3 regions of the Paracidovorax sp. MALMAid1276 genome follow, and region 1 is predicted to be linked to each of the others. Evidence: predicted binding sites of a transcription regulator. Region 1 holds the regulator's gene; each other region holds the start of a gene.
What was found. Region 1 encodes FNR, which switches genes on or off when oxygen is low (the NO sensors DNR and NnrR bind a similar motif). Its sites were predicted from a motif close to TTGATNNNNATCAA; they were not measured.
Positions count from the first base shown of each region.

Region 2: the regulator FNR is predicted to act here: its motif matches at 1,938-1,951, upstream of cyoA (ubiquinol oxidase subunit II).
Region 3: the regulator FNR is predicted to act here: its motif matches at 2,251-2,264, upstream of ACOQFS_RS18985 (hemerythrin domain-containing protein).

Region 1 covers NZ_JBMIRS010000199.1:3,449-13,431, reverse strand. The annotation lists gene ACOQFS_RS15600 (sensor domain-containing protein) at 1-218, opposite strand, end outside; gene ACOQFS_RS15595 (HD-GYP domain-containing protein) at 215-1,522, opposite strand; gene ACOQFS_RS15590 (sulfite exporter TauE/SafE family protein) at 1,730-2,485, opposite strand; gene hemN (oxygen-independent coproporphyrinogen III oxidase) at 2,633-4,015, opposite strand; gene fnr (fumarate/nitrate reduction transcriptional regulator Fnr) at 4,204-4,926, shown strand; gene ACOQFS_RS15575 (hypothetical protein) at 5,031-5,327, opposite strand; gene ACOQFS_RS15570 (FixH family protein) at 5,408-5,713, opposite strand; gene ccoG (cytochrome c oxidase accessory protein CcoG) at 5,803-7,248, opposite strand; gene ccoP (cytochrome-c oxidase, cbb3-type subunit III) at 7,330-8,250, opposite strand; gene ACOQFS_RS15555 (cbb3-type cytochrome oxidase subunit 3) at 8,281-8,418, opposite strand; gene ccoO (cytochrome-c oxidase, cbb3-type subunit II) at 8,431-9,063, opposite strand; gene ccoN (cytochrome-c oxidase, cbb3-type subunit I) at 9,084-9,983, opposite strand, start outside.
Region 2 covers NZ_JBMIRS010000094.1:111,855-121,837, reverse strand. The annotation lists gene cyoB (cytochrome o ubiquinol oxidase subunit I) at 1-776, opposite strand, end outside; gene cyoA (ubiquinol oxidase subunit II) at 785-1,801, opposite strand; gene ACOQFS_RS06540 (MFS transporter) at 2,171-3,505, shown strand; gene ybeY (rRNA maturation RNase YbeY) at 3,617-4,075, opposite strand; gene ACOQFS_RS06530 (PhoH family protein) at 4,150-5,100, opposite strand; gene ruvA (Holliday junction branch migration protein RuvA) at 5,149-5,727, shown strand; gene ACOQFS_RS06520 (trypsin-like peptidase domain-containing protein) at 5,930-7,729, shown strand; gene ruvB (Holliday junction branch migration DNA helicase RuvB) at 7,752-8,822, shown strand; gene ACOQFS_RS06510 (efflux RND transporter periplasmic adaptor subunit) at 8,819-9,983, shown strand, end outside.
Region 3 covers NZ_JBMIRS010000232.1:20,134-30,116, reverse strand. The annotation lists gene ACOQFS_RS18995 (site-2 protease family protein) at 1-646, opposite strand, end outside; gene ACOQFS_RS18990 (methyl-accepting chemotaxis protein) at 868-2,115, shown strand; gene ACOQFS_RS18985 (hemerythrin domain-containing protein) at 2,327-2,905, shown strand; gene ACOQFS_RS18980 (alkene reductase) at 3,048-4,151, opposite strand; gene ACOQFS_RS18975 (YbfB/YjiJ family MFS transporter) at 4,348-5,583, shown strand; gene gstA (glutathione transferase GstA) at 5,759-6,367, opposite strand; gene ACOQFS_RS18965 (class II aldolase/adducin family protein) at 6,469-7,242, opposite strand; gene ACOQFS_RS18960 (carboxymuconolactone decarboxylase family protein) at 7,421-7,888, opposite strand; gene ACOQFS_RS18955 (RNA polymerase sigma-70 factor) at 8,002-8,886, opposite strand; gene ACOQFS_RS18950 (VOC family protein) at 9,239-9,607, shown strand; gene ACOQFS_RS18945 (YkgJ family cysteine cluster protein) at 9,699-9,956, opposite strand; gene ACOQFS_RS18940 (NADPH-dependent FMN reductase) at 9,969-9,983, opposite strand, start outside.

The DNA.
Region 1 (9,983 bases):
CCGTTGGCGACCACGTCGGCCGGCTCGGCCCAGAAAGCCTGGTCTTGGGGGGTGGCTGCAAGCTGCAGCACCGACTGCCCCACCATGTCGGCCAGCGGCTGCGCGGCCAGGCGTTGCGCCGGTTCGTTGGCATGCAGGATCAGCAGGCTTTTCTCGTCCACCAGCCAGACGGCCTCAAGCAGGCTGTCCAGCCATGCAGGAGCTTGCGCGCGGCTCACGCAGTGGCCTCGTCCGGTTCGGGCATGACGGCGCGCTCAAAAAAGTAGCAGATCCGCTGCCGGGGCGAGAGGTATTCGAGCGCGTCGCGCGGCAGCTGCACGGGCTTGAGACTGCGGCGAATGCCCAGCTCGGGCACAGTCTCCAGATCAAGAATGGTGGCTTCGTCCTTGGGCACGCGCGAGTCGTGCACGATCACCTTGGGCCTGAGGGGCCGCGACGAATTGACCGAGGCCACGATGGCGTAGCGGTCGTTGACCAGCTGCACGATCGAGCCCGGCGGGTAAACGCCCATCATGCGGATGAAGGCCCCCAGCACCACCGAATCGAACTTGGGTTTGAGCTGCGCAAAGATGACCGACAGCGCCTCATGCGGCGTGAGCGCATCGACCCCCATGGCAGGGTTGCACATGCGGTCGTAGCGGTTCACCAGGGCGAGGACCTGGCTGTTGCGGCCCAGCGCCGGGCCGGTCAGCCGCAGGGGAAACCCGCTACCGTCCGCCATTTCATGGTGCTGGGCAATTGCCTTCACGATCGGGTCCGCCAGGCCCATGCGCATCGCAAAGGCCACGGATTCGCCCACATGGGTCTCGTAGCGGGTGCGCTCCATGGGGATCATGGAGGGTGTGGCCTGCCGCAGATTGGGCGGCAGCTTGAGCTTGCCCAGGTCGTGCACGAGTGCGGCCACGCCCAGGGTCTGCAATTCATCGCCCTGCATGCCCAGCGAGCGGCCCAGCAGCAGCGCGATCACCATCACGTTGATGGGATGCAGTCCGTTGCGCTCGCCCACCCCTTCGGACAGCAGGCGGATGACGGAATCGCCGTTTTCCAGCAGGTCGGCCACACAGCCGGAGACCAGGGCCTCGCCCTTGGCGCGCGCTTCGTCGGGACGCTCGGACACCGACCGCTCAAGCGCCTGGTACTGGCGCGTCGCCTCGGTGAACCGCTGGTTGCATGCGGCCAGGGCGCGGTTCTGCGCATCCAGCAATGCACGGCGCCGCAGGGCTTCCTGGTCCACCGCAGGCGCCACCGTGCCGGAGGCCCCGTCCAGCGCATTGGCGGGCGCTGGCGCTGCCATTTCGGGCACGCTCCAGGCGGCGGGCACCAACTCCTTCAATTCAGGGTCGCTCTTCTTGGGAACGTAACGCACCTCGGTCAGGCCCAACTCGCGCAGCGTGGCAATCTGTTCTGCCGAGGCCACCCTGAAACTGCTCACCGGAAACGGGTGGTGCAGCCAGCCTACATCCAGCTGGATGTACATGCCGACACGCAGCTGGCTGATGTCGATGAGGATGGATGAGTTCACTTCAAGGTTTGCGTAACAGGGGGATATCCATGCCACCAATGGTTACACAGATTATCCCTGCATCCTAAGTCAGCCCGAGGGAACCAGCCGTGGCGCCGCTGCGGCACGGCAACAGTTACGTGACATTGTGCGCAGCGACCTTGCGCGCGCGGTCAGTGCAAGCCCTTACAGCGTCGCACGGCTGCAACAGCGGGACGCAAGGTGCGACTACCTGCACCAGAGTGAGGGCTTGTAGATCCAGTCCATCCACAGCGCCCAGGAGGCCACCGCACAGAGCATGCCCCCTGCCAGGCGGGTGCCCCATTCGGCGCGGGCGGCGTTCAGGCGACCACGCACCCGGCTCCACACCCACGGCCCGCCCGCCAGCCACAGGCCACTGCCCGCCGCAAAGAACGCCATGGTCAGCGCGCCCTGCACCGGGCCGCCGCTGAGCGCGGCCACCAAAAGGGCGGAGTAGAGCAGCCCACAGGGCATCCATGCCCAGAGCACGCCCGCCACCAGCACGCCCCCAGGTGCGCCCACCCAGGGCCGCACGCGCGCCCACACCGCCCGCCCGGCCTGCTCTACCCACAAGGGCTGGCGCGACTGCACCATCATCATCAGCCCCCAGGCCATCACCGCGACGTGCATCAGCGTCCACACGGGGCGCAGCGCACTGGTTTGCTGCGTGAGCCAGGCCAGGCTGTCCATCGCCAACGCGGCCAGCGCCCCTGCGGCCGCATACCCGGCCAGCCGCCCGGCATGAAACGCCATTGCCCGGCGCGCTACGCCACCCCGGGGCATCCATTGGACGGGCTGCCCGGCCTCGGCCTCACCCGTTGCCTGCGCAGCCTGCGACGCATGCGGCGGCCGTGCCCCGCCCTGCCCCGTCAGCACACTGCAAGGCGCCGCACACATGGCCAGGCAATGGGACCCGCCGACCAGCCCCATGAGCAAGGCGGTGGAAGCAAGGGCGGCAAGCATGGGCGAACGGAGGTGAAAAACAGGGTTTGCTTCGAATTTGATAGCGGTCAGCGCTTGCCACCATTGAGATTGAGACGAAAATCTGCTGAAACCCTTATGCAGAAAGCGCTCACAGCTACAAGTTCGCTAGCAAATGTGCCTATCACTTCAGATGATGCGCGAGAAGCGCGCACGGTTGCGGTCGGCCTGCAGGTAGCGGTCAAACACCATGGCGATGCCGCGCACGAAGAACCAGCCCATGGCCGTCACCTCGATGCCCTCGGCCCCCATCGTCACCAGCCCCTGCTCCGCCATCGCCTCCAGCTGCACCAGCTCGGCCGCGAAGTAGTGGCGAAAGTCGATCAGCCAGGCCTGCTCCATGGGCTCGAACAGCAACTCGCCCTGGCACATCAGCGCCATGATGGCGGAGCGCCGCACCAGGTCGTCACGCGTGAGGGCCAGGCCGCGCACCACCGGCAGACGGCCCTGGTCCAGAAAGTCGCAGTACTCGTCCAGGGTCTTGGCGTTCTGGCTGTAGGTGGCGCCCACGCGCCCAATGGCCGAGACGCCCAGGCCAATCAGGTCACAGTCGGGCTGCGTGCTGTACCCCTGGAAGTTGCGGTGCAGGCGCCCCTGGCGCTTGGCCACGGCCAGCGCATCGGTGGGCAGGGCAAAGTGGTCCATGCCCACGTAGACATATCCGGCGTCCAGGAAGGCGTCCAGCGAGCGCGACAGCATCGACACCTTTGCAGACGCCGCCGGCAGCTCGGCCGGCACGATGCGCCGCTGCGGCTTGAAGCGCTCGGGCAGATGCGCGTAGGCATACAGCGCGATGCGGTCGGGACGCAGCCGGGCCACCTGCGCCAGCGTGCGGTCGAATGACTCGGGGGTCTGGCGTGGCAGGCCGTAGATCAGGTCCACGTTGATGGACTCGAACCCCAGCCCGCGCGCGGCGTCGACCAGCGCAAACACCTGTTCGGCGGGCTGGATGCGGTGCACGGCCTTCTGCACTTCCGCGTCGAAGTCCTGCACGCCGAAGCTCAGGCGGTTGAAGCCCAGATCGGCCAGCGCCGCGAGCCGCTCGGGCGTCACGGTGCGGGGGTCCACCTCGATGGAGTATTCGCCGCCCGGTGCCAGCGTAAAGCTGCGCTGCAGCATGGCCATGAGTTCGCCCAGCCCCGCGTCTGACAGGAACGTGGGCGTGCCGCCGCCCAGGTGCAGCTGGCTCACCACCTGGCCCGTGCCGCAGTGCGCGGTGTGCAGGCCGATTTCGCGGCTCAGGTAGCGCAGGTATCCATCGGCGCGGTCATGGTGCTTGGTGATGATCTTGTTGCAGGCGCAGTAGTAGCACAGCGACTCGCAGAACGGGATGTGCACATACACCGACAGCGGCAAGGCCTTGGCTGCGGCGCCCAGGCGGCGCTGCTGCAGCGCAAGCACGTAGTCGTCCTCGCCAAAGGCCTCCACAAACCGGTCGGCCGTAGGGTAGGACGTATAACGGGGCCCAGGCACGTCGAAGCGGCGCAGAAGATCGGGCGAAACAGCGGTCATGGGTGGAAAATCCTTGCGTACGCCCCACTGTGCCCTGGACGATCTCCGGCGTCCTTGACCCACATCAAGTGATGCCCACGCTCTTGCAGGGACAATTTGATGCATGTCATTCGCGAACCGGTGCGGCGCAATTTTCTTGCATCGCGCGCAGACGGCGATATGCTTGAAACACCACCTTTCACGCACCTATGAATCCGCTCACCATCAAAGTCGCCTGCTCCAATTGCAACCTGCGCGAGCTGTGCATGCCCGTGGGGCTGAACGAGGAGCAGTTGCAGCGCATCGACGAGGTGGTGGCCGTTCGCCGCAAGGTGCCAAGGGGCGGCACGCTGTTTCACAACGGCGAGACCTTCACGTCGCTGTATGCCATCCGCACCGGTTTCTTCAAGACCTGCGTGGCCACCGAAGACGGGCGCGACCAGGTCACGGGCTTTCAGATGGCGGGCGAGATCATCGGGCTCGACGGCATCGTGAACGACCACCACACCTGCGATGCCGTCGCGCTGGAAGACGCCGAAGTGTGCGTGATGCCCTTCGACCGGATCGAAGAGCTGTCGCGCGAAGTGACGGCCCTGCAGCACCATGTGCACAAGATCATGAGCCGCGAGATCGTGCGCGAGCACGGCGTGATGCTGCTGCTGGGCAGCATGCGCGCCGAAGAGCGGCTGGCAGCCTTCCTGCTGAACCTGGTGCAGCGCCTGCACGCGCGGGGCTTCTCGCAGTCCGAACTGGTGCTGCGCATGACGCGCGAAGAAATCGGCAGCTACCTGGGCCTCAAGCTGGAAACCGTGAGCCGCACGTTCTCGAAGTTTGCGGAAGAAGGCATCGTCGAGGTGAAGCAGCGCCACGTGCGCATCCTGGACACCGACGCGCTCAAGCGCATCGTCAACAGCCAGCAAGCCTGCCATTGAGGCGCCCGGCCCGCCGCGCATCACGCCCCATTCCTGCGGTCCCATTCCTGCGGTCCCGTCCCTGCCCCGTTTCTTCCCCGCTCCTGCCGCATTTCTCCGGCACATCACCGACAGGCGTCGCCGTTCTTGCGGCAGTCCTGGGGACGCTCGTCGTGGGGTACGGGGCAGCGGTTGACCTCGAACGGCGACAGGGACAACAGCGTGGTCAACGCACCCGCGGCCGCTGTCACGCACCAGAAGACAAAGAACGCCAGCGTATAGACGCCCTGGCGCGACAGCGCCAGCGGCTGCCCGAACCAGTGCAGGTCGTGCGGATCGACCAGGGCAAAGACCAGCATTTCCAGCACGCCCGCCATCAGGAAGGCGGGCCATGCAATCCACATCAGGCGTTGTGTCCACATCGTTGTAGTCTCCGTTGGCGGACGCCAGCACCCTGCCGGCATCCGATGAGGGCCCCGCGGCTCGAACTGGCCGCACGTGCTCAGCGCGGCTGATCCCGCGCCGGGGTGGCGGCATGGTTGCGTCCCTTGATGGCGGGGGCCAGGGCCTTCTCGGGGGATTCCAGCGTCTGGTTGATCTCTATCCCCTTGCGGTAATAGTCCTCCGCCACCACCGGGTCGGGCCGCGACAGCGCAAGCCACAGCGTGACGAACCCGGCCACGATGACGATGGCCGGGCCGGCAATGACCAGCCACACGTGGCCAAACTTCCACCACGGGGCGGACGGGACAACCGGGCCCGACGCAAGCGGCGGGGTCTCAAGGGTTGGGGTGCGGGTTATAGGCATGAAAGCAACTCCTAAATATTCGATCCAGCCAATCCATGGCGATGTCAACCAGGCCGCAGCGCAAGGCTGCTCAGGCAGCGCATACCGCGTCAACGCGGCACCAGGAACACGGACTTCTCACGCACATGCGCGGCGGCTCCCAGCGCCTGCACGTCGAACTGCACCGGGTGCGACCCCGGGGCCGCCGAGCCGTAGGGAATCTGCAGCCGCACGGGCACCCAGCGCGACTCGGCGGGCCCGACCTCCACCTCGGCGTCCGAAGCCACCTCCAGCCCCGCCAGCCCCTGGGCCGTGATGCGGTAGCGCTGCAGCTGCTCGGTGGCGTTCATGACCTGCAGGCGGTAGACGTTCTCCAGCTTGCCGCCCGCAACAATGCGGGACAGCGCGGCGCGGTCTCGCACCACATCCACTTTCAGCGGCATGCGCGTGACCAGGCTGGCCAGCATCGCCACGCACAATGCCGCCAGTACGGCGGTGTAGACCAGCACACGCGGGCGCAAAACACGCTGCAGCATTTGGGGTCGGCCCCAGCGGTGGGCCAGACCGTTCTGGGTGGAAAAGCGGATCAGCCCCCTGGGGTACTGGACCTTGTCCATCACGGTATCGCAGGCATCCACACACAGGCCGCAGCCGATGCATTCGTACTGCAGGCCGTTGCGGATGTCGATGCCCACAGGGCAGACCTGCACGCACAAGGAGCAGTCAATGCAGTCACCCAGCCCCTGGGCCTTGCTGTCCACGCCTTTCTTGCGCGGCCCGCGCATTTCACCCCGCTCGCGGTCATAGCTGACGATGAGCGTGTCCTTGTCGAACATGGCGCTCTGAAAGCGGGCGTAAGGGCACATGTACTTGCACACCTGCTCGCGCATGTAGCCCGCGTTGCCATAGGTGGCCAAGCCGTAGAACAGCACCCAGAAAATCTGCCAGCTGCCCTGCAGCGCCAGCAACTCCCCACCCAGCTCGCGGATGGGCACGAAGTAGCCGACGAAGGTGAAACCCGTCCAGCCCGCCACCGCCAGCCACAGCGCCTGCTTGACGAACTTCTTGCGGATCTTTTCGAAGGTCCATGGGCCCTTGTCCAGCCGCAGGCGCGCACTTCGGTCGCCTTCGGCGTGGTGCTCTATCCACATGAAGATTTCGGTATACACCGTCTGCGGGCAGGTAAAGCCGCACCACAGCCGCCCCGCCACTGCGGTGAACAGAAAAAGCGACAGCGCAGAGATGACGAGCAGGCCCGTGAGGTAGATGAAGTCCTGCGGGTAGAGGACCAGGCCGAACAGGTAAAACCGCCGCGCTCCGAGGTCGAACAGCACCATCTGGCGCTGCCCCCACTCCAGCCACGGCAGCCCGTAGAACACCAGCTGCGTCAGCACCACCATGCCCCAGCGCCAGCGCGCGAACAACCCGCTGATGGAGCGCGGATAGATCTTTTTTTGCGCCTCGTACAACGAGACGATCTCGACCGCGGCGGAAGCCTCGGCCGCGACCGGCGCAATGGGAATGACTTTGCGAGCGGACTCGCTGGAGGGCTTCATGGTGTTGTCGCTTCTCTGCACTGCCTGGAGCATCTGTGAGCCAACCCGGGGCAGCGACGGCGCGCCGCCCGAGGCTGGGGGTCAGCGCGCCGCGCTGGCCTGCTTGCCGTTCGACAAGCCCCACACATAGGCGGCCAGGACGCCGATCTGCGCCTCGGTCAGCTTGTCGGCCTGCGCCGGCATTTCATTGACCTTGCCGTTATTGATGATGGCGGTGATCGCGGCCTCCCCCCAGCCGTGCAGCCAGATGTCGTCCGTGAGGTTCGGAGCCCCCAGCGCCTGGTTGCCCTTGCCGTCCATGCCATGGCAGGCGGCGCAGGCGCCAAACTTGGACTTGCCCAGCGACGCGCGCAGGGAATCATGCGGGCTGCGGGACAGGCTCAGCACATAGTGCGACAGGTTGCGGATGTCTTCCGCCGAGCCCACGGCAGCGGCCATCGGCGGCATGCTGCCGACACGGCCCTTTTCCAGGGTCTCGCGGATCTTCTCGGGCGTGCCGCCGTGCAGCCAATCGTTGTCGGCCAGGTTGGGAAAGCCCTTGCTGCCTCGCGCATCCGACCCATGGCACTGTGCGCAGTTGTTCATGAACAGCCGCTCGCCGATGGCATGGGCCTGGGCGTCCGCCGCCATGTCTTCGGGCTTCATCGACGCAAAGCGCGCATACAGCGGCTCAAGCTCAGCCTTGGCCTGGGCCATTTCGGCGTCGTACTCGCCCTTCTGCGTCCAGTTCAGCTGGCCCGAGAAGCTGCCCAGGCCCGGGTATGCGGCCAGGTAGCCCAGGCCGAAGACGATGGTGATGACGAACAGCCACACCCACCAGCGCGGCAGGGGGTTGTTCATCTCCACCAGGTCTTCGTCCCACACATGGCCCGTGGTGTTGTCGGATGTCGCCATCACCTTCTTGCGGCCTGCCATCCACAGCAGGACGCCGCAGGCGATGATGCCGACCAGGGTCAGCGCGGTCACAAAGACCGACCAGAAATTGCTGGTGAAGTCGCTCATGGAATGTTCTCGTTCTGGAAGTGGGGGCCGTCATTCGTTCTCGAAGGGCAGCCGGGCCGCCTCCTCGAACCGCCCCCGGTTGCTGCGCAGACAGGCCCAGACACAGATGCCGATGAATACGGCCAGGCAGGCCAGCGTTGCGACGATGCGCATGGTGGTGATGTCCATGGCGGGTCTCCTTTACTTGAGCGCGCGGCCCATGACCTGCAGATAGGCGACCAGCGCATCCATCTCGGTCTTGCCCTTGACCTCGTCGGCGGCTGCTGCGATCTGCGCTTCGGTGTACGGCACGCCGACGGTGCGCAGCGCCTTCATGCGCGGTGCCACGCTGGCCGGGTCCACCACGCTCTTTTCCAGCCAGGGGTAGGCGGGCATGTTGGATTCGGGCACCACGTCGCGCGGGTTGATCAGGTGGATGCGGTGCCACTCATCGCTGTACTTGCCGCCCACGCGGTGCAGGTCGGGGCCGGTGCGCTTGCTGCCCCACTGGAAGGGGTGGTCGTACACGAACTCGCCCGCCACCGAATAGTGGCCGTAGCGCAGCGTCTCGGCGCGGAAGGGGCGGATCATCTGCGAGTGGCAGTTGTAGCAACCCTCGCGGATGTAAACGTCGCGCCCCACCAGCTGGGTGGCGGTGTAGGGCTCCACGCCCTTCACGGCCTCGGTGGTGGACTTCTGGAAGAACAGCGGCACGATCTCCACCAGGCCGCCAATGGCGATGACCAGGAGGATCAGCACGATCATGAGGAAATTGTTGGTCTCGACCTTCTCGTGCGAGAAGCCGGCCGGAGCGGGGGTGCGGTTGTCAGACATGGTTGTTCTCTTCTGCGGGCTCAGGCGCGGGCGGCCTGCAAGGCGGGAATCTGCACCGTGACCGAGCGTCCCAAGGTCGCGGTCATCCACACGTTCCAGGCCATGACCAGCATGCCCCCCAGATACAGCAGGCCCCCAGCCACGCGGACCACATAGAAGGGATAGCTCGCCTTCACGCTTTCCACAAAGGTGTAGGTCAGCGTGCCATCGGGGTTCACGGCGCGCCACATCAGGCCCTGCATCACCCCGGCGATCCACATGGCGGCGATGTACAGCACGATGCCGATGGTGGCCATCCAGAAGTGCAGCTCGATGGCGGGCACCGAGTGCATCTTTTCGCGGCCGAACAGCCGGGGCACCAGGTAGTACAGCGAGCCCATCGAGATCAGGCCCACCCAGCCCAGCGCGCCAGAGTGCACGTGGCCCACGGTCCAGTCGGTGTAGTGGCTCAGGGCGTTGACCGTCTTGATGGACATCATCGGCCCTTCGAAGGTGGACATGCCGTAGAACGACAGCGACACGATCAGGAAGCGCAGGATGGGGTCGTCACGCAGCTTGTGCCAGGCGCCCGACAGGGTCATCACGCCGTTGATCATGCCGCCCCAGCTGGGCGCCAGCAGGATCAGCGAGAACACCATGCCCACCGATTGCGTCCAGTCCGGCAGCGCGGTGTAGTGCAGGTGGTGCGGGCCGGCCCACATGTAGGTGAAGATCAGCGCCCAGAAGTGCACGATGGACAGGCGGTAGCTGTACACCGGGCGGCCGGCCTGCTTGGGGATGAAGTAGTACATCATCCCGAGGAAGCCGGCCGTGAGGAAGAAGCCCACGGCATTGTGGCCGTACCACCACTGCACCATGGCGTCCTGCACGCCGGCATAGGCCGAGTAGCTCTTCATCCAGCCGGCAGGCACCGCCGCGCT
Region 2 (9,983 bases), on a different contig from region 1:
GCGGCCGTGAGCACCGGGAACGACGCAACGATCAGCGCATTGGTGCACAGGGCCGTCCAGGTGAAGACGGGCATCTTCATCAGGTTCATGCCGGGCGCGCGCATCTTGATGATGGTCACGATCAGGTTGATGCCCGAGAGCGTGGTGCCCACCCCCGCGATCTGCAGTGCCCAGATGTAGTAATCAAGCCCCGTGCTCGGGCTCTGCGCCCCCAGGTTCGACAGCGCCAGCCAGCCCGAGGTGGAGAACTCGCCCAGGAACAGCGACACCATGACCAGCACGGCGCCGGCCGTGGTCATCCAGAAGCTGAAGTTGTTCAGGAACGGGAACGACACGTCGCGCGCACCGATCTGCAGCGGCACGAGGTAGTTCATGAGGCCCGTGACCAGCGGCATGGCCACGAAGAAGATCATGATCACGCCGTGGGCGGTGAAGATCTGGTCGTAGTGGTGCGGCGGCAGGTAGCCCAGGTTGTCGCCAAAGGCCATGGCCTGCTGCAGGCGCATCATCGCGGCGTCGGCAAAGCCGCGCAGCAGCATCACGATGCCGAGGATCATGTACATGATCCCGATCTTCTTGTGGTCGATGCTGCAGATCCAGTCGCGCCACAGCGGGCCCCACAGGCGGTATTTGGTGATGCCCGCGAGCACGGCGATGCCGCCCAGCACGACGGCGATGAAGGTCCACAGCAGGATGGGCTCGTGGGTCATGGGAACGGCGTCCCAGCTCAGGCGGCCCAGCGCCCAGTGGGCGGGAGTGACGGTTTCGGAAGACATGGGGGAGCTCATTGGCGGATGGCGGCGCGGTCGGCGTTGCGGGTATTCAGTTCGGCCACCACCTGGGCGGCGTTCTGTGGTGTGCACCAGTCCTGTGGCAGGTTCAGGCCCACGGCGCGCACATAGGCATCGCCGCCGCTGGCGTCGATGGCCATCATGTGGTGCATGCACATCTTCCCGTCCTCGACACAGCGGTTGAGCACCTTGTCGTACAGGCCTTCTTCCACGGAGGCAAAAAGCTGCACCGGGTCGCGCTCGCTGGGCTTGGCGAGGTTCAGGTAGGTGCCCTTGTCCAGGGGTTTGCCGTCGGCCTTGGCCTTTTGCACCCACTGGTCAAAGTCGGCATCGCTCAGGCCGTGGAACTTGAAGGTCATGCCCGAGAAGCCCGCGCCGCTGTAGTGCGAGGACATGCCCTTGTACACGCCGGGCTTGTTGATGACGGCGTTCAGCTCGGTCTGCATGCCGGGCATGGCGTAGATCATGCCGGCCAGGTCGGGCACGTAGAACGCGTTCATGGTGGACGTGGCGGTGAGCTTGAACAGAATGGGGCGGTCCACCGGCGCGGCCACCTCATTCACGGTGGCAATGCCCTGTTCGGGGTAGAAGAACAGCCATTTCCAGTCCATGGCCACCACCTGCACCTCCAGGGGCTTGACGTGGGGGTCCAGCGGGCGCTGCGCGTCGATGCGGTCCAGCGGGCGGTAGGGGTCGAGCTTGTGGGTGCCAATCCAGGTGATGGCGCCCAGGGCGATGATGATGAGCAGCGGCACCGTCCAGATCACCAGCTCCAGCGTGGTGGAGTGGTGCCATTCAGGGTCGTAGTCCGCCTCGGTGTTGGCGGCGTTGTTCTGGCGGTATTTCCAGGCAAACCACAGCGTGAGGGCGATCACCGGGACGATGATCACCAGCATTAGCAGCGTGGCGGTGATGACGAGCTGGCCCTGCTGGGCGGCGATGTCGCCGGCCGGGTTGAGCACGACGGCCTTGCTGCAGCCGGCGAGCAGGCCGGCAGACGCGACTGCCATGGCCAGCCCGGCGAGTCTTTGGGGGTGCTGGGTGTTGAGCATGCTGGGGAGCGCAGAAAACATGCGCTTAGGTGTAAACGCGAATGACTTGACCCCCGCACTGTAGTAGCGCTAGCGAATTTGTCGATTGGACATTTTGTCCAAGATCAAGGTGGCGAGGGTTGTGCCGGGCATCCCAAGGAATGACCGCGCGGATGACCGCGCGGGATGGCCGCACGGAATGGCGGCATGGAATGACCGTGATGGGGGGCAATCAGGGTTTTCCTACAGGTCCAACAGCGGCCGCGCACTTGTGGCGCCCCCTGGGAGCGGGTAGAACGGAGGGGTCAGTCTGCCTGTTTGTTTGTTTTCGCCGAGAGGAATGTCACTATGGTTGGCCACGGGTCCGCAGCATTGGCTGCACCAGGTTTTGAAGGAGAGGGTTCGCTTGCACGGGCCCACACGGATGAGGACGTCACTCCCAGCGAGATTGCGGTCGGCGTGATCATTGGCCGCTCCTCTGAATACTTCGACTTCTTTGTGTTCGGCATTGCCAGCGTGCTGGTGTTTCCGTCGCTGTTGTTTCCGTTCCTGTCACGGCTTGACGGCACGTTGGCGTCTTTTGCCATCTTTTCGCTGGCTTTTGTGGCCCGTCCGGTGGGCACCGCGCTGTCCATGGCCGTGCAGCGTCGCTGGGGACGGGGCACCAAGCTGACCTTGGCCCTGTTTCTGCTGGGCGCCTGCACGGTGGGCATGGCGTTTTTGCCCAGCTACGCGTCGGTGGGTGCGACGGCCATCGTGGCGCTGATCGTTTTGCGCATCGGGCAGGGCGTGGCGCTGGGGGGCTCGTGGGACGGCCTGCCGTCGCTGCTGGCCATGAGCGCGCCCAAGGACCGCCGCGGCTGGTTCGCGATGGTCGGCCAGCTGGGTGCGCCCGTGGGCTTTGTCCTGGCGGCCAGCCTGTTTGCGTATCTGTACAGCAGCCTCACGGTGGCGGAGTTTCTGGACTGGGGCTGGCGTTATCCGTTCTTCGTGGCGTTTGCCGTGAATGTGGTGGCGCTGTTTGCGCGGCTGCGCCTGGTGGTGGGGCAGTCGTATGCCGAGCTGCTGCAGCAGCGCGAACTGCAGCCGGTGAGCGTGACGCGGGTGGTGCGCGACGAAGGCCGCAATGTGCTGATCGGCGCCTTTGCCGCGCTGGCCAGCTTTGCGCTGTTCCATCTGGCCACGGTGTTCCCGCTGTCGTGGATCGCGCTGTATTCCGAGCAGTCCATCACGGAGGTGCTGTCGGTGCAGATCGTGGGCGCTTTCCTGGCGGCCGGGGCCATCGTGGTGTCGGGTTGGCTGGCCGACCGCATGGGCCGCCGCAACCTGCTGGGCACCATGGCGGTGCTTATCGGGGCGTTCAGCCTGATCACGCCGTGGCTGCTGGGCGCGGGCCCGGTGGGCAACAACGTGTTCCTGCTGGTGGGCTTTGTGCTGCTGGGGCTGTCGTATGGGCAGGCGTCCGGCACGGTCACCGCCAATTTCTCGCCGCAATACCGCTACACGGGCGCCGCCTTGTCGGCCGACCTGGCTTGGCTGCTGGGCGCGGGCTTTGCGCCGCTGGTGGCGCTGGCGCTGTCGGCGCGGTTCGGGCTGGGGGCCGTGTCGCTGTATCTGCTGTCCGGCGCGGTGTGCACGCTGCTGGCCTTGCGGGTCAACCGCGTGATCGAGCGCAAGGAGTAGGCTCCAACGCCACACCCTCTGCTGCGGGGGTGGGTGGCGGTTGTGGAGAGATCACAAGGGGCTTCGGCCCCTTGTTTGTTTGTGGTTCTGCAAAAGATGGTGAGCGTGCGCTCACTTGGCGTAGGGGTCCTCGAAGCCCAGCTCCCGCAGGATGTCGGTTTCGTAGGCCTCCATCTCGTCGGCATCGGCAGCGCTGGTTTCGTGGTCCCAGCCCTGGGCGTGCAGGGTGCCGTGAACCAGCATGTGGGCGTAGTGTTCTTCCAGCGTCTTGTTCTGCTCGGCCGCCTCGCGCTGCACCACGGGGGCGCACAGCACCAGGTCGGCGGTGACGAGCGGCTCCTGCGTGTAGTCGAAGGTCAGCACGTTGGTGGCGTAGTCCTTGTGGCGGTAGGTGCGGTTGAGCTCGCGGCCCTCGTCGGCGCCCACGATGCGCACGGTGATTTCCGCATCGGTGGCGAGCGCGTGGCGGATCCAGCGCGCCACCTTGTGCCGGGGCAGTGCCGCGCGGTGCTCGGCCACGCCGTCAAATTTGCCAAATTGCAGCGACAGGCTGAGTTGGTTCAGGGACATTTCAAGCCTTTTTGGCCCTCGGCGCTTACTGGATAAGCGCTGAAAGCTATAAAAATAGGAGTGGAGCGTCTGCGTCAGTCGCGCGCCGCCGCCCGGCGGCGTGGCGCGTCGTAGGCATCCACAATGCGCGCCACCAGCGGGTGGCGCACCACATCGGCGCTGGTGAAGCGGGTGACGGCGATGCCCTTGACCCGCTTGAGCACCTGCTCGGCGTCCACCAGCCCGCTCATGGCGCCCTTGGGCAGGTCGATCTGGCTCACGTCGCCCGTGACCACGGCGCGCGAGCCAAAGCCCAGTCGGGTGAGGAACATCTTCATCTGCTCGGGCGTGGTGTTCTGGGCCTCGTCCAGAATCACAAACGCGTTGTTCAGCGTGCGCCCGCGCATGAAGGCCAGCGGCGCGATCTCGATGGCGTTGCGCTCGAACGCCTTCTGCACCTTGTCGTGGCCCATCAGCTCATACAGCGCGTCATACAGCGGGCGCAGATAGGGGTCCACCTTCTGCGCCAGGTCGCCGGGCAGAAAGCCCAGCCGCTCGCCGGCCTCCACCGCCGGGCGGGTCAGCACGATGCGCTGCATGCTGCTGCGCTCCAGGGCGTCCACGGCGCTGGCCACCGCCAGGTAGGTCTTGCCCGTGCCGGCGGGGCCGATGCCGAAGGTGATGTCGTGCGTGGCGATGTTCTGCAGGTACAGGTTCTGCGTGGGCGTGCGCCCGCGCAGGTCGGCACGGCGGGTGTTCAGGACGATGGCGTCCTCGGGCGCGTCCAGCAGCTCGCTGTCGCCCGCCAGCATGAGCTGGATGTAATCCTCGCCAATCGGGCGCTCGGCCTGCTCGTACAGCGCCTGCAGCAGCTCCATCGCCTGGGTGGCCTGCGCCTTGGGGCCGTCCACCTTGAACTGCTCGTGCCGGTGCGCGATGCTGACCTGCAGGGCCGTCTCGATGGTGCGCAGGTGGGCGTCCGCCGGGCCGCAGAGGTTGGTCAGCCGGGTGTTGTTGTGGGGGGTGAAGGTGTGGCGCAGGATCACGCGGATAATTCCGATGGATTGGCCGCGATCTTGCGGCAAAGGACATCAATGATAGGCAAATTGACCGGCACCCTGCTGGAAAAGAACCCCCCCGAGGTGCTGCTGGACTGCCATGGCGTGGGCTACGAGGTGAACGTGCCCATGAGCACCTTCTACAACCTGCCGGGCGTGGGCGAGCGCGTGAGCCTGCTGACCCAGTTCATCGTGCGCGAGGACGCGCAGCTGTTGTATGGCTTTGCCACCGCGCCCGAGCGCCAGGCTTTCCGCGAGCTGATCAAGATCAGCGGCGTGGGGCCGCGCACGGCGCTCTCGATCCTGAGCGGCATGGGCGTGGGCGACCTGGCCCAGGCCATCACCCAGCAGGAGGCCGGCCGCCTGGTCAAGGTGCCCGGCATCGGCAAAAAGACCGCCGAGCGGCTGCTGCTGGAGCTCAAGGGCAAGCTGGGCGCCGAAATGGGCGGCACGGCGCAGGGGCATGCCAGAAGCGATTCTGAGGCCGACATCCTGCAGGCCCTGCTGGCGCTGGGGTACAACGACAAGGAAGCGGCGGCGGCGCTGCAGGCATTGCCGGCAGATGTCGGTGTCAGCGACGGTATTAAGCTGGCTTTGAAGGCGTTGGCGAAGTAGCATCGCCCGGCTCGCAATACAGATTGCATTTGCGACCCTTTTCATGTTCAACGGCGCCCGGACAGGGCACGGGAGAAAAAGAATGGCACAAGGTGGGATCTTCCGCTGGGGCGGGTTGGTTGCGGCAGTGGCCGCGCTGTTGGTGGGGTGTGGCGGTGGATCTGCGGAGGGCGGAGTTTCTTCGTCCAGCCATTCATCCCCCGTGGTGTTGAAAATGGATGGCTGGGTGCAGCCCGCCACGGCCGACCAGGGCGTGGCCCGCATCAAGTCGCGCAGCAATACGGCTACGGCGCCAACGCCTACCCAGGTCGTGCTCGGCGCTCTGGCTCAGGAGAAAACGGCATCTTTGGGCGGCGGTTCGGGCCTGCGGCAGGTCGGTGTGGCGCGTGAGGTGTTTGCCACGCACAGTGCAGCCAAGATGGCCAAGCAGTTGCAGTGGCGGCCGACCGCCATGGGCGGGCAGATCGCAGCGCTCAGCTTTTCGGCCGAAGGTGCGCACGGCCTGCGGCTGGGGGTGGTGGTGAAGCAGTTGTCCGGCAGCGCGCAGGTGCGGGTGTACAGCCAGGCACAGCCCGCCACCGTGTTCCAGATTTCCGGGCAGGAGATCCTGCAGGTGATAGAGCGCAACACCGCATCCGGTGACACCAGCCTCGATGCCCAGACCTGGTGGACACCCGACCTCGGTTCCGACGAAGTGACGCTGGAGATCGAATTGCCACCCGGCACGCCCGTCGGCACGCTGGACATTGCCGTGCCGCGCGTCTCGCACATCTTCGAGAATCTGTCCATTCCCACCGAGGAGGAGTTCTCCGCCAAGATCAACGAGTCGGACTCATGCAACCTGGACGCCACTTGCTACGACACCTACGCCAGCCAGCGCAACGCCGTGGCCCGCATGGTCTTCACTTCAGGTGGCGGCAGCTTTGTGTGCACGGGAACTTTGCTCAACGACACGCAATCCTCGGGCACACCGTATTTCCTCACGGCCAACCACTGCATTTCCACACAGGCGGCGGCCTCCAGCTTGCAGACGGACTGGTTCTACCGTTCGCCCACCTGCAACAGCCGCACGCTGTCCAGCGCCACCACCCGGCGGGTGGGCGGTGCGGCCCTGCTGTATGCCACGGACAGCACCGACACCACGCTGCTGCGCTTGAACGATGCACCACCGAGCGGTGCGACCTTTGCAGGGTGGGATGCAAGCACGCAGACTGCAGGAACCTCGGTGGTGGGCTTGCACCATCCCCGCGGCGATCTGCTCAAGGCCAGTTTCGGCAGTTTGAACGGCCAGGCCAGCTGCATGTCGACGGGCGGATCGGGCTTCCAGTGCAGTGGCAGCACGGGCAATTACTACCGCGTGACCTGGAGCCAGGGCACGACGGAAGGCGGCAGCAGCGGCTCGGCCCTGTTCAAGGGCGGCACCCACGTGGTGGGTACCTTGTATGGCGGCAGCGCGACCTGCACGAACACGACCTCGCCCGATTTTTATGGCCGCTTTGACCTCGCCTACAACGCGGCGCTCAAGAACTGGCTTGCGCCAGCCGCGGCAGTCACTGGCCGCACAGCGATCTACCGGTTCTTCAACTCGAAAACCGGTGCGCACTTCTTTACATCTAGTGCGTCCGAGCGGGATTTTGTGATCCGAACCTATCCGGAGTTTTCGTACGAGAACATCGCTTTCTACGCCTACGCCCAGCCCACTGCGGGCCAAAGCACCGTGTTCCGCTTCTTCAACCAGAACAACGGCGCGCACTTCTACACCATCAACCAGGCGGAGAGCGACTACGTGCGTGCGACCTACCCGGTCTACAAGTACGAAGGGCCTATCTGGTATGCGCAAACCGCATCGGGCAACAGCGCTACCGCGATCTATCGTTTTTACAAGCCCAATACGGGAACCCATTTCTTCACGATCAACGCAGCGGAGCGTGACTATGTGATCGCTACCTACAAAGACTTTCAGTACGAAGGCGTTGCGTATTACGCATGGACAGGCAATTGAGCGCGAAGGACGTTCCTGCGGCATGACCATCCAAACCGACGACTTCGCCCCGGCACCCAGCAAACGCGTCGTCTCCGCCGCCCCCGCCTCGCCCCAGGAAGAGGCCATCGAACGCGCCTTGCGCCCCAAGCTCCTGCAGGAGTACGTGGGCCAGGCCAAGGCGCGCGAGCAGCTCGAGATCTTCATCGGTGCCGCCAGAAAGCGCTCGGAGGCGCTGGACCACGTTCTGCTGTTCGGCCCGCCGGGCCTGGGCAAGACCACGCTGTCCCACATCATCGCGGCCGAGTTGGGTGTGAACCTGCGCCAGACCAGCGGCCCGGTGCTGGAAAAGCCCAAGGACCTGGCCGCGCTGCTGACCAATCTGGAGAAGAACGACGTTCTCTTCATCGACGAGATCCACCGCCTGTCACCCGTGGTCGAGGAGATCCTCTACCCCGCGCTGGAGGACTACCAGATCGACATCATGATCGGCGAGGGCCCGGCGGCGCGCAGCATCAAGCTCGACCTGCAGCCCTTCACCCTGGTGGGCGCCACCACCCGCGCCGGCATGCTCACCAACCCGCTGCGCGACCGTTTCGGCATCGTGGCGCGGCTGGAGTTCTACACGCCTGAAGAACTGGCCCGCATCGTCCAGCGCAGCGCCGGGCTGCTGAACGCCCCCATGGACGAAGAAGGCGGCTTCGAGATCGCCCGCCGCTCGCGCGGCACGCCCCGCATCGCCAACCGGCTGCTGCGCCGCGTGCGCGACTATGCCGAGGTCAAGGGCGACGGCCGCATCACCAAGTCCATCGCCGACAGGGCCCTGGCCATGCTCGACGTGGACCCACAGGGCTTTGACGTGATGGACCGCAAGCTGCTGGAGGCCGTGGTGCACCGCTTCGACGGCGGACCCGTGGGGCTGGACAACATTGCGGCCAGCATCGGCGAAGAGTCCGGCACCATCGAGGACGTGATCGAGCCGTACCTGATCCAGCAGGGCTTCCTGCAGCGCACGCCGCGGGGGCGCATCGCCACGCTGGCCGCGTTCCGTCACCTGGGCGTGGCGCCACCGCAGGCCGCCGGCGGTCTGTTCGAAGACAGGGCCCTGCCGTGACGCTGCGCCGGCTGGCTCCCTGGCTGCTGGCGGCCGCGGTGGCGCTGGTCGGGCTCGGGGGGCTAGTCTGGTTCGGCCTGCGGGGGCCGCGGGTGGCGGTGGTCGAGGTGCAGGCCGCACCACTGGTGCGCACACTGCAGTTTTCGGCCCGCGTGGCCACGCTGTCCCGCGTCGATGTGGGCAGCACCCTGACCGGCCGAGTGGCGGCGGTGCGGGTGCGCGAGGGCGACCGCGTGCAGGCAGGCGACCTGCTGGTGCAGCTGGAGGACCGCGAGTGGCGTGCGGCGCTGGCCCAGGCCGAGGCAACCGAACAGCAGGCCCGGGCGCACCTGCAGGGCCTGCGTCTCAGCGCGCGCCAGGCGGCGCAGGCGGCGCTGGCCCAGGCGGAGGCCACCGCGCGTGCGGCCGACGCCGCGCTGGAGCGGGCACAACAGCTGGTGGCACAAGGCTTCTACAGCGCCGCGCAACGGGACGACGTGCGGCGCGCCGCGGAGGTGGCCCGCGCCCAGGTGGCCGGCGCCCGTGCCCAGGTGCAGGCCAACGCCGAGGGCGGCGCCGACATCGTGCAGGCCCTGGCACAGCGCGACGCGGCCCAGGCCGCCACGGCGGCGGCGCAGGTCCGGCTGGCGCAGACGCGCCTGCTGGCGCCGACCGACGCCCGCGTGCTGCAGCGCATGGTCGAACCCGGCCAGATCGTGCAGCCCGGCAGGGCGCTGGTCAGCCTGGCGCTGGCAGGGCCGACCCAGCTGGTCGCGCCGGTGGACGAGCGCTTTCTCGACCAGCTGCGGCCCGGCCAGCAGGCGTCCGTCGTGGCCGACGCCTTCCCCGCACAGCGTTTTGCCGCCCGCGTGCTCAGCCTGGCGCCGGCGGTGGACGCGCAGCGTGGCGCCATCGAGGTCAAGCTGGCGCTTCAGGGCCCCGCGCCCGACTTCCTGCGCGAGGACATGACCCTGTCGGTGGCGGTCGAGACGGCCCGCCGAGCATCCGCACTGGCGCTGCCGCAGACGGCGCTGCGGCTCCCGGCCCCGCAGGGCACGCCGCGCGACGCAACGGCCCCCGCCGAGGACCAGGCCGAGGTGCTGGTCGTGCAGGGCGGGCGCACGGCCGCGCGCACCGTGCGCCTGGGCCTGCGCACGCTGGACGCGGTGGAGGTGCTGCAGG
Region 3 (9,983 bases), on a different contig from region 1:
GCGTGATCAGCAGGTTGATGGCGCTGTAGCCCAGCGACATCAGCGGGCGCAGCCACAGCGTGCCCACCACACCGGCCACCACCAGCGCCAGCACGATGAAGAAGCCGTAGGGCTCGATGCGCGACACCCAGTGCGCCTGGCGCCAGGGCAGCAGGCCCACCAGAATGCGCCCGCCATCGAGCGGCGGCAGCGGAAACAGGTTGAACGCCCACATCACCAGGTTGACCAGCACGCCGGCGCGGGCCATCTCCACGAAGAAGCGCTCGTCCACCCCCGTGCCGACCAGCACCACCAGCAGCACGGCCCAGGCAATCGCCTGGAAGAAGTTGGACGCGGGCCCCGCCAGCGCCACCCAGATCATGTGCTGCTTGGGGTTGCGCAGGTTGCCGAAGTTGACCGGCACCGGCTTGGCATAGCCGAACAGGAAAGCGCCGGAGGTCGCGAAATACAGCATCACCGGCATCAGGATGGTGCCCACCGGGTCGATGTGCTTGAGCGGGTTGAGCGTGATGCGCCCCATCATGTAGGCCGTGTTGTCGCCAAAGTGGCGCGCGGCATAGCCATGGGCCGCCTCGTGCACGGTGATGGCAAACAGCACCGGCAGGGCGTAGATCAGAACGGTTTGGATGAGATTGGAGATGTCCACCCGGGGATTGTCTCAGACCGCCCGGCCGCTTGCCGCCCGGCTGGGCGCGGGGCGCGGGGCATTCCGGCTGAGGCCTGGCGATTGTGGGATGTACGTACGCGGGCGCGCCCCCACCAAAGCGTTTCGTTGCTAGCATCTTGCGCTGGTGCATCGCGCGCCTCTCATCCGCCCGTCTTCCTCCCCAAAAACATCCCTGCAGGCGTTGAAACGCCCCCCGAGACATGCTGAGCAACCTCAAGATCGGAACGCGCCTGGCCCTGGCGTTTGGCAGCCTGGCGCTGCTGGTATTGCTGTTGATGGCCACGGCGCTGTCTCAGATCGGTGCCGCGCAGCAGGCGCTGCCCGGCGGCTCGGCGGCGCTGGCGCACCTGCAAAGCGCCCGCGCCTGGGTCATCGGCTGCAGCCTGGCCGCCTTTGTGCTGGCGCTGGTGGCCGTGGTCAGCCTGCGCGCGGGCATCGTGGCGCCGCTGAACCAGGCCATCCTGATTGCGGAGACTGTGGCATCGGGCGACCTGAGCCAGGAATTCAGCTCCGAGCTGAAAGGGGACTTCGGCCGGCTGCTGGAGGCGCTGGGCACCATGGAAGACACGCTGACCGACCTGGTGGCGCGCATCAAGCAGGACGCCGATGCCATCAGCACGTCTGCAGCGGACATCGGCCATGGCAACACCGACCTGTCGCGCCATGCCGAAGACCAGGTCTCCTCGCTCACCCAGACCGCCGCCAGCATGGAGCAGCTCACCGCCACCGTGCGCCAGAACGCCGAGCGCGCCGGGTCCGCCAGCCAGCTCGCCGTCAAGGCCTCGCAGATCGCGCAACACGGCGGCGCGGCCGTGGGCGAGGTGGTGCAGACCATGCAAGCCATCAGCGGCAGCTCGCGCAAGATCGTGGACATCATCCAGGTCATCGAAGGCATCGCGTTCCAGACCAACATCCTGGCGCTGAACGCGGCGGTGGAGGCCGCGCGCGCTGGCGAGCAGGGCCGGGGATTTGCCGTGGTGGCCAGCGAAGTGCGCAGCCTGGCGCAGCGCAGCGCGGCGGCGGCCAGCGACATCAAGGGCCTGATCCAGAGCAGCGTGACGGCGGTGGACGGCGGTGTGCGCCATGTGGAAGAAGCCGGCACGGCCATGAAGGACATCATGAGCAGCGTGCAGCGCGTGGGCGACATCATTGGCGAGATCACGGCCGCAGCGTCCGAGCAGTCGGCCGGCATTGGCCAGGTGAACAGCTCGGTGGGCGAGATCGACCGCATGACGCAGCAGAACGCTGCGCTGGTGGAAGAGTCGGCCGCCGCCGCCGAGTCGCTGCGCGAGCAGGCCGCCCGCCTGTCGCAGGTGGTGCAGCAGTTCCGCCTGGCAGAGGCCATGGGACATGGCCAACACCACACCCCCCGCGCCGTGGCCGCGCCGTACCCATCGGAATCCCAGGCGCTGGCCGCAGGCCCCACCCCGGCCCGACTGACGCGCTGAGTTCTTCTATACCCCCGGTGCACTGCGCGTGCACCGTGCACAAGGCCCTGCAGGCCTGGCTTGCAGGGCCTTTGTTTTTTTGGCGGGTGCTGCTGCTGCGCAACCGTGCATTGCCGCGCTCTTGCACCCGGTTTGTTGACTTGCATCATGGGCGGCAGCGCGCTGCCGTGGCACCCTTGGCCCTGTTGTTCACTCTGCGGGAGCGTGCGCCATGCCATCGATCAGCCTGCGAACCATTCGCGAAGAGCATGCGTCGCTGTCGGCCGTGCTCCACTCCCTGCGCCTGATGCTGGACCAGGGCCCGGGCGACGAGCCGGCTGCGTTTTTTGATGTGATGCGGGCGATGCTGTTCTATATCGACGAGTTTCCCGAACGGCAGCACCACCCCAAGGAATCGCAGTGGCTGTTCCCCCGGGTGGCCGAGCGCTCTCCCCAGGCCGCAGAGACCATTGCGCAACTGGAGCGTGAGCATGCTGGCGGTGAAGCAGCGGTGCGTGAACTGCAGCACCTGCTGCTGGGCTGGGAGCTGATGGGCGATGCGCGGCGTGAGGTATTTGCCCAGGCGCTGCAGAAGTACATCCGCTTCTACCTGGACCACATGCGGCTGGAAGAAACCGTGGTGCTGCCGGCGGCGCAGGAAAGCCTGCAGCCGGGCGACTGGGTGGCCATCGACGCGGCCTTTGCCAGCAACACCAACCCGCTGGCCCCGGGCAAGCCGCGCGATGCGGCCTATGACCGGCTGTTCACCCGCATCATGATGCGGGCTCCCAGTCCGATAGGGCTGGGGTGAGTCGTCTGCGCACGCCACTGCCACTACAAAACCAAAACCGTTCACGCTGAGCGGGTTGAAGCGCTGTGCAAGGCTTCGACGGGCTCAGCCCGAACGGTAGACAAGGGCGGAGCGCGATGGCACACCGCTGCGCCCCGCGTCGTCAGGCGCTCAGCGCCGGATAGTCGGTGTAGCCCTCGGCGCCGCCACCGTACAGCGTGGCACGGTTCACCTCGTTGAGCGGGGCGTTGGTCTTCAGGCGTTGCACCAGGTCGGGGTTGGCGATGAAGGGCCGGCCGAAGGCCACGATGTCGGCACCATGGGCCAGCGCGGTTTCCGCCAGGGTCTTGTCGTAGGCGTTGTTCACCATCCAGGCGCCCTGGCCGCCAGCAGCGCGGTAGGCGGCCTTGAGGGCGGCGTAGTCGAACGGGCGGCCTTCCACCTCGCGCGGGCCGCCGGTGGCGCCTTCGATGAGGTGGAGGTAGGCCAGGCCCAGCGGGCCCAGTTGGCGCACCACGTAGTCGAACAGCGGTTGCGGGTCGGCATCGACGATGTCGTTGGCAGGCGTGACGGGCGACAGGCGGATGCCGGTGCGGCCGCCGCCGATTTCTTCGGTGACGGCCTTCGTCACTTCCAGCAGCAGGCGCGCGCGGTTGTCGATGCTGCCGCCGTAGGCGTCGGTGCGCTGGTTGGCGCCGGTCTTGAGAAACTGGTCGATGAGGTAGCCGTTGGCGGCGTGGATCTCCACCCCGTCAAAGCCCGCATCGATGGCGGCACGCGCGGCGCGGCGGTAGTCGGCCACGATGCCGGGAATTTCGGCCAGCTCCAGCGCGCGGGGCATGGAGGTGGGTGTGAACGTGGGCACGCCATCCTTGATGAGCACGGTCTTGGTATTGGCCTGCACGGCCGAGGGCGCCACGGGTGCGGCGTTGCCGGGCTGCAGGTCGGTGTGCGAGACACGGCCCACGTGCCACAGCTGCACCACGATCTTGCCGCCCGCCGCGTGCACGGACGACGTCACCTTCTTCCAGCCCGCGATCTGCTCGGGGGCATACAGACCCGGCACGTCGGCATAGCCCTGGCCCTGCTGGCTGATGGCGGTGGCCTCCGAAATGATCAGGCCGGCACTGGCGCGCTGGGTGTAGTAGGTGGCCACCAGATCGGTGGGAATGGCGTTGGGAGAGCGGTTGCGCGTGAGCGGCGCCATGGCGATGCGGTTGGCCAGTTGCAGGTCACCGGCTTTCACGGGATCGGACAGGAAAGGCATGGGTCGGGGCTTTCTGAGAGAGAAAAAATGGGGTGCAAACCAATGATGGAACGGGCGCAAGCGTAATGCTGCAGCGCAAAACCTGCAGCACAGATGCGTCAACAAGGCTTCTGCTTTTGTGATAACCGCGCGGGGCTGTGCGGGGGACGCCTGGGGCCGGGCGCGATCCGCCGGTGTGCGGCAGAATCAAAAAGCCATGTCCACACGCCCCACCCCGGTTGATGTTTCTGCCGCCGCCCCGGCGCCCATTCCTGCCCTGTGGCTCGCCGTGGCGCTGTCGATGGGGGCGGCGATCTCGCTGGGCATCACGCGGTTTTCCTATGCGTTGCTGCTGCCGCCCATGCGGGACGACCTGGGCTGGTCGTACACGCTGGCCGGGGGCATGAACACCGCCAACGCGCTGGGCTACCTGCTGGGCGCGCTGGCCACGCCGCTGCTGCTGCGCCGCGCCCCGCCGGGCCGGGTGCTGGTGGCGGGCGCGGTGCTGGCCTCGGTGTTCATGGCGCTCAGCGGCTTTTTCACCGATGCGTCGCTGCTGCTGGTGCAGCGGCTGCTGGCCGGGGTGGCGAGCGCGCTGGTGTTCATTGCCGGAGGGCTGCTGGCCGCGCGGCTGGGCGCGCACGATCCGGCACGCAGCGGGCTGCTGCTGGGGCTGTACTACGGCGGCACGGGCTGGGGCATCAGCCTGTCGGCGCTGCTGGTGCCCGCAGTGCTGGGTGCCGCATCTGCTGCGCCGCACCCTTGGGCCTGGGCGTGGTGGGCGCTGGCCGTGGCCTGCGTGGCGGCCACGGCGCTGCTGTGCTGGCCGGCCCGGGCGCTGCAGGCGCTGGCGCCCCCGCCCACCAGCCCTACGGCGTTCAACCTCACGCCCCCGCCGGCCCGCGTGCGCTGGCGCGCCCTGGCGCCTGCGCTGCTGGGGTACACGCTGTTCGGCGTGGGCTATATCGGCTACATGACCTTTGTGGTGGCGCTGCTGCGCGAGCAGGGCGCGAGCGGCGGCGCCGTCACCGCGTTCTATGCGCTGCTGGGCCTGGCGGTGGTGGTGTCGTCGCGCATCTGGGCGGGCCTGCTGGACCGCAGCCGGGGCGGCGAGGCGCTGGCGCGGCTGAACGCGCTGCTGGGCGTGGCCACCGTGCTGCCCGCGCTCACGTCGGCCTGGCCCGTGGTGCTGGCGTCGGGCCTGCTGTTTGGCGGGGTGTTCTTGTCGGTGGTGGCGTCCACCACGGCCCTGGTGCGGCACAACCTTCCGCAGGCGCTGTGGGCCAGCGGCATCAGCGCGTTCACCATCGTGTTTGCCGCCGGGCAGATCGTGGGCCCCACCGTCGTGGGCTGGATCGCCGACGGCCCGGGCGGCCTGGCGCGCGGGCTGGTGTTTTCGGCCTGTGCGCTGTGGGTGGGTGCGGTGGTGGCGTGGCGGCAGAAGCCGCTGTAGCGTATCTTGAGTTTTGGTCGTGCGTTGAGCTGTGCGCGCCCCATTGATCCTGGCGCGGCCCAGGCCAGAAACGCCGAGCAAGGGCCGCCCCGCAGCGAGGGCGTTGTCCCCCTGCCCGCGCAGCGCAGCGTAGCGAGAGCGGGGGGAAGGCGCGCAGCGCCTCAGGGGGGTGTCCCTACTTCAGCAGGCCCTCGGCCTTCATCGCCGCCTGCACGGCCGGGCGGGCACCCACGCGCTCGCGGTACGCCGCCAGGTTCGCCAGGCCCGAGAGGTCGAGGTTGGTGGGTTTGGCCCAGTTGGTCACGGTGAACAGGTAGCCGTCGGCCACGGTGAAGGTGTCACCCATGAGGTACTGCTTGCCTTCGAGCTGGCTGTCCACCCACTGAAGGCGCTGCAGCAGCTTTTCGCGCGCCATGGTTTTGTACTCGTCGGGCGTGGCGGGGTTGAACAGGGGGCTGAAGCCCTTGTGCACTTCGGTGCCGATGAAGGTGAGCCACTCCTGCAGGCGGTAGCGCTCCATGGTGCCGTGGGCGGGCGCGAGGTTTTTGGTCGGCGCCTGGTCGGCGATGTACTGCACGATGGCCGGGCCTTCGCGCAGGCGCTCGCCACTGTCCAGCTCCAGCAGGGGCACGTAGCCCAGCGGGTTGATGCCGTAGTAGTCGGTGCCGTCCTGCAGCTTGTGGCTCTTGGTGCTGGCCAGCACGGGGGTGTGGGCCAGGCCCGCTTCATGCAGGGCGATGTGGGGCGAGAGCGAGCAGGCGCCGGGGGAGTAGTACAGCTTCATGGATCGGTCCTTGAAAACGGTGGTCGGAAACCGCCGATGCTATGCGCTGCGCCGGATTTCTGCAGGCACCGGGGCGCAAGCGCCTCGGTACCGGCCGCCTGTCAGCTGTCGTAGCCCGGCGCCTCGCGCTGCACCTTGCGCAGCAGCGCGGGCCAGGCAAACGCCCCGCCCAGGCCCCCCGTCTGCACGCGCATGGCCTGGGCCACGCCGCTGACGATCTGCGGGTCGACCTCGGTCAGTGCCCCTCCGGCCTGGGCATCGAGCTGGATGCGGCAGGTGTTCTCGAAGGTGTACATCGACAGAAACGCGTCGGCAATCGTCTTGCCCACGGTGAGCAGTCCGTGGTTGCGCAGCATGAGAAAGTTGGCCCGGCCCAGGTCGGCCTGCAGACGCGGCTTTTCCTCGTCGCGGAAGGCCACGCCTTCGTAGGCGTGGTAGGCCAGCGAGGCCAGCACGAAGGTGCTCTGCTGGCTGATGGGCAGCACGCCGCATTGCTGCGCGCTCACCGCCACGCCCGCGCGCGTGTGGGTGTGCAGCACGCAGCCCGCTTCGGGCCGCGCCTCGTGCACCGCGCTGTGGATGACAAAACCCGCGGGGTTCACCGGGAAGGGCGAGTCGTGCAGCTTGTTGCACTGCATGTCCACCTTGATCAGGCTCGATGCCGTGATCTCCTCGAACATGAGGCCATAGGGGTTGATGAGGAACTGGTGCTCGCCCGCGCCCGACACCGACTCGGGCAGCTTGGCGCTGATGTGGGTGAAGACCAGGTCGCTGAAGCCGTACAGCGCGACCAGGCGGTAGCAGGCCGCCAGGTCGCAGCGCAGTTGCCATTCTTCGGCGCTGACGCTGGATTTCAGCGAGGGGATGGTGAGCATGGGGCTTGTCTCCAGTGGGGGTGTGTTCAGATGGAGACGCCACTGTAGGCCCGCGCAACCCGAGGGTCTGTCAGCAAGGCTACACCCGCTGCCTGGCGCTGCGGCGTGCCCTGGGCTTGCAAAAATGATAGCTGTCAGCGCTTGATGGATAAGCGCTGGAGCCGGTTTTTGCTTGTTTTTACACCGCAGGCTTTTCCGGAATCGGCGCGCGCATGCCCGCGTTGATCAGGTTCCAGGCGTTGATGACGCCGATGGCAAAGCCCAGCTCGGTGATCTCGGTGTCGTTGAACTGCGCCTTGAGCCGCGCAAATTCCTCGTCGCTCGCGTCGCTGTGCGGCGTGGCGGTCAGGATCTCGGCCCAGCGCAGGGCCGCGCGCTCGCGCTCGCTGAAAAAGGGCGCCTCGCGCCAGCCGGCCACGGCGTTGAGGTGGCGCGGCTCCATGCCCTCTTTGACCAGCACGTGCCAGTGCATGTCCATGCAGTAGGCGCAGCCGTTGATTTGCGAGACGCGCAAGAACACCAGCTCGGCCAGGCGTGTGCCCAGCGGGCCCTTCTTGAGGGTTTCGGACAGGTTCACCAGGCCCATGAAGGCCTTGGAGGACAGCTGGTGGTAGGGGAGGCGGGCGGTGTGTTGCGACGCGGACATGGAAGGCTCCTGGCGGGTGGTGTGGATGGGGTGGACTAGTGTGCTGCCCTCCATACCCTTCAAGACGCCCCGGCCTGCCGCTCTGTGACAGGCTCCGCCGTGTTTCGTCAGATTCAGTCCAGCGTGTGCGGGATACCTGCCAGCTTGTCGGGGTTGCGCACCGCATAGATCGCCACGATCTGCGCGCCATCGGTCTCAAAGGCCTGCGCCGAATCGAGGCGGCCGTTGGCGTAGTGCAGAAGCCCCGGCTTGCCATTGATGAGTGCCATGCGGTAGGCCAATTGCTCGCCCAGGCGGCGCTGCTGCGCCCAGTACAGCATGGCGATGCGGAAGCGGCCCAGCAGCGGCCGGGGGAACGCGGCCACCTTGCCACCACCGTCGCCGATCAGCAGCGCGTCTTCGCTCAGCAGGGACTCGATGGCGACGCGGTCGCCGCTTTTTGCGGCCTGCATGAAGCGCTGCAGCAGCTGGTGGTGCACGCCCTGCGGCACCTCGAAGCGGGTGCGCGCCTGTTGCACGCGCTCGCTCGCGCGGTGCACCATCTGGCGGCAGGCGGCCTCGGTCTTGCCCAGCTGGGCGGCGATGTCGGGGTAGTCGTAGTCGAACACCTGGCGCAGCAGGAAGGCCGCGCGCTCCTCGGGGCCCAGGCGCTCCAGCACATGCAGAAAGGCGACCGACAGCTCACCCGCCAGCTCGGCGGTGGACTCGGGCGTGCGCTCGTCGAGCGCTTCCACCAGCGGCTCGGGCAGCCACCAGCCCACGTAGGCCTCGCGCTCGGCCTTCAGCGCACGCAGCCGGTCGATGGACAAGCGCGTGACCACGGTCACTAGCCAGGCCTCAGCCGACTGCAGCGCGGTGGGGTCCTGCCGGCTCCAGCGCAGCCAGGCGTCCTGCAGCACGTCTTCGGCGTCGGCGCGCACGCCCAGCATGCGGTAGGCGATGCCGAACAGGCGCGGGCGCAGGGCGGAGAAGGGATCGGTGGGGGTGGTGCTGGTCATCAAAGTCATGGCCGTGGGACGAAGTGTGCGCCCCATCCGAGCCGATGGGTGCCCTCAGAGGCCGAGACGGCCGGGTGCGGCGCGTTGTGACAGGGGCAAAGTCTGTATGCTATTTATTTTGTAGCTATAAAGTGTTGATGGATAAGCGCTGAAGGCCTTTTTATGCTTGGTTCCTGTCAAGGCCAGGATCTGGGGCGCCGGGGTGCGCTTGCGGCGTGCCTCCACCCTCCTGCATCCCCGCGCAGCCCTGCGCCACCCTGCTTGCCACGCGTGCCCCATTCGGCGAGCATGGCGGGCGCCTCGTTGTCTGGTGAATCCCTCACCGGCGTTTGCGCCCCACCTGGAGCCTGCCATGACCCATGCCCTGAACTGGTTTGAAATCCCTGTGACCGACTTTGCCCGCGCAAAGGCTTTTTATGAAGCCGTGCTGGGTATCAGCATCGCGCCGCTGGAGATGGGCGGGATGACGATGGGCATGCTGTCGTCAGAGCCCGGCGCCGTGGGCGGTGCAATCGTTCAGGGCGAGGGCAGTGTGCCTTCGCAAAGCGGAACGATGGTGTACCTCAACGGCGGGGATGATCTGGCGCCCATGCTGGCGCGCGTCGTGCCCGCTGGCGGCCAGGTGGCCGTGCCCAAGACGGACATCGGCAACGGCTTTGGCCATTTTGCGCACTTGATCGACACCGAGGGCAACAAGGTCGGCCTGCACTCCATGAACTGAGACGTGAGCGCCGGGAAGGGGGGCGCCGCCGGACGCGCCCGCACCTTCTGCGTGCTGGCGCCCTGGCGTGCCGGCGAGCGGCCGCAGCCCGTCAGCCGGGCTGCGTCATCCGCTCCAGCCGGGTCAGAAATTGCAACGCATGCTCGGCGTCGGGGCCGCACATTTCCGCCGACGGCATGAGCCCGCCACACACCGCCGGCCGCCCGGGCTGGCCAAAGATGCGGCAGCGGGCCGCATCGTCCAGCTGAATGCAGCGAACCCCGGCGGGCTTGCCCAACGGCATGCCGGGGATGGGCGAGCTGATGGATGGCGCGGTGCAACACGCGCCGCAGCCGGGGCGGCAGTTCATGGCCAGGGTGCCTTACTGGCCGGCGTC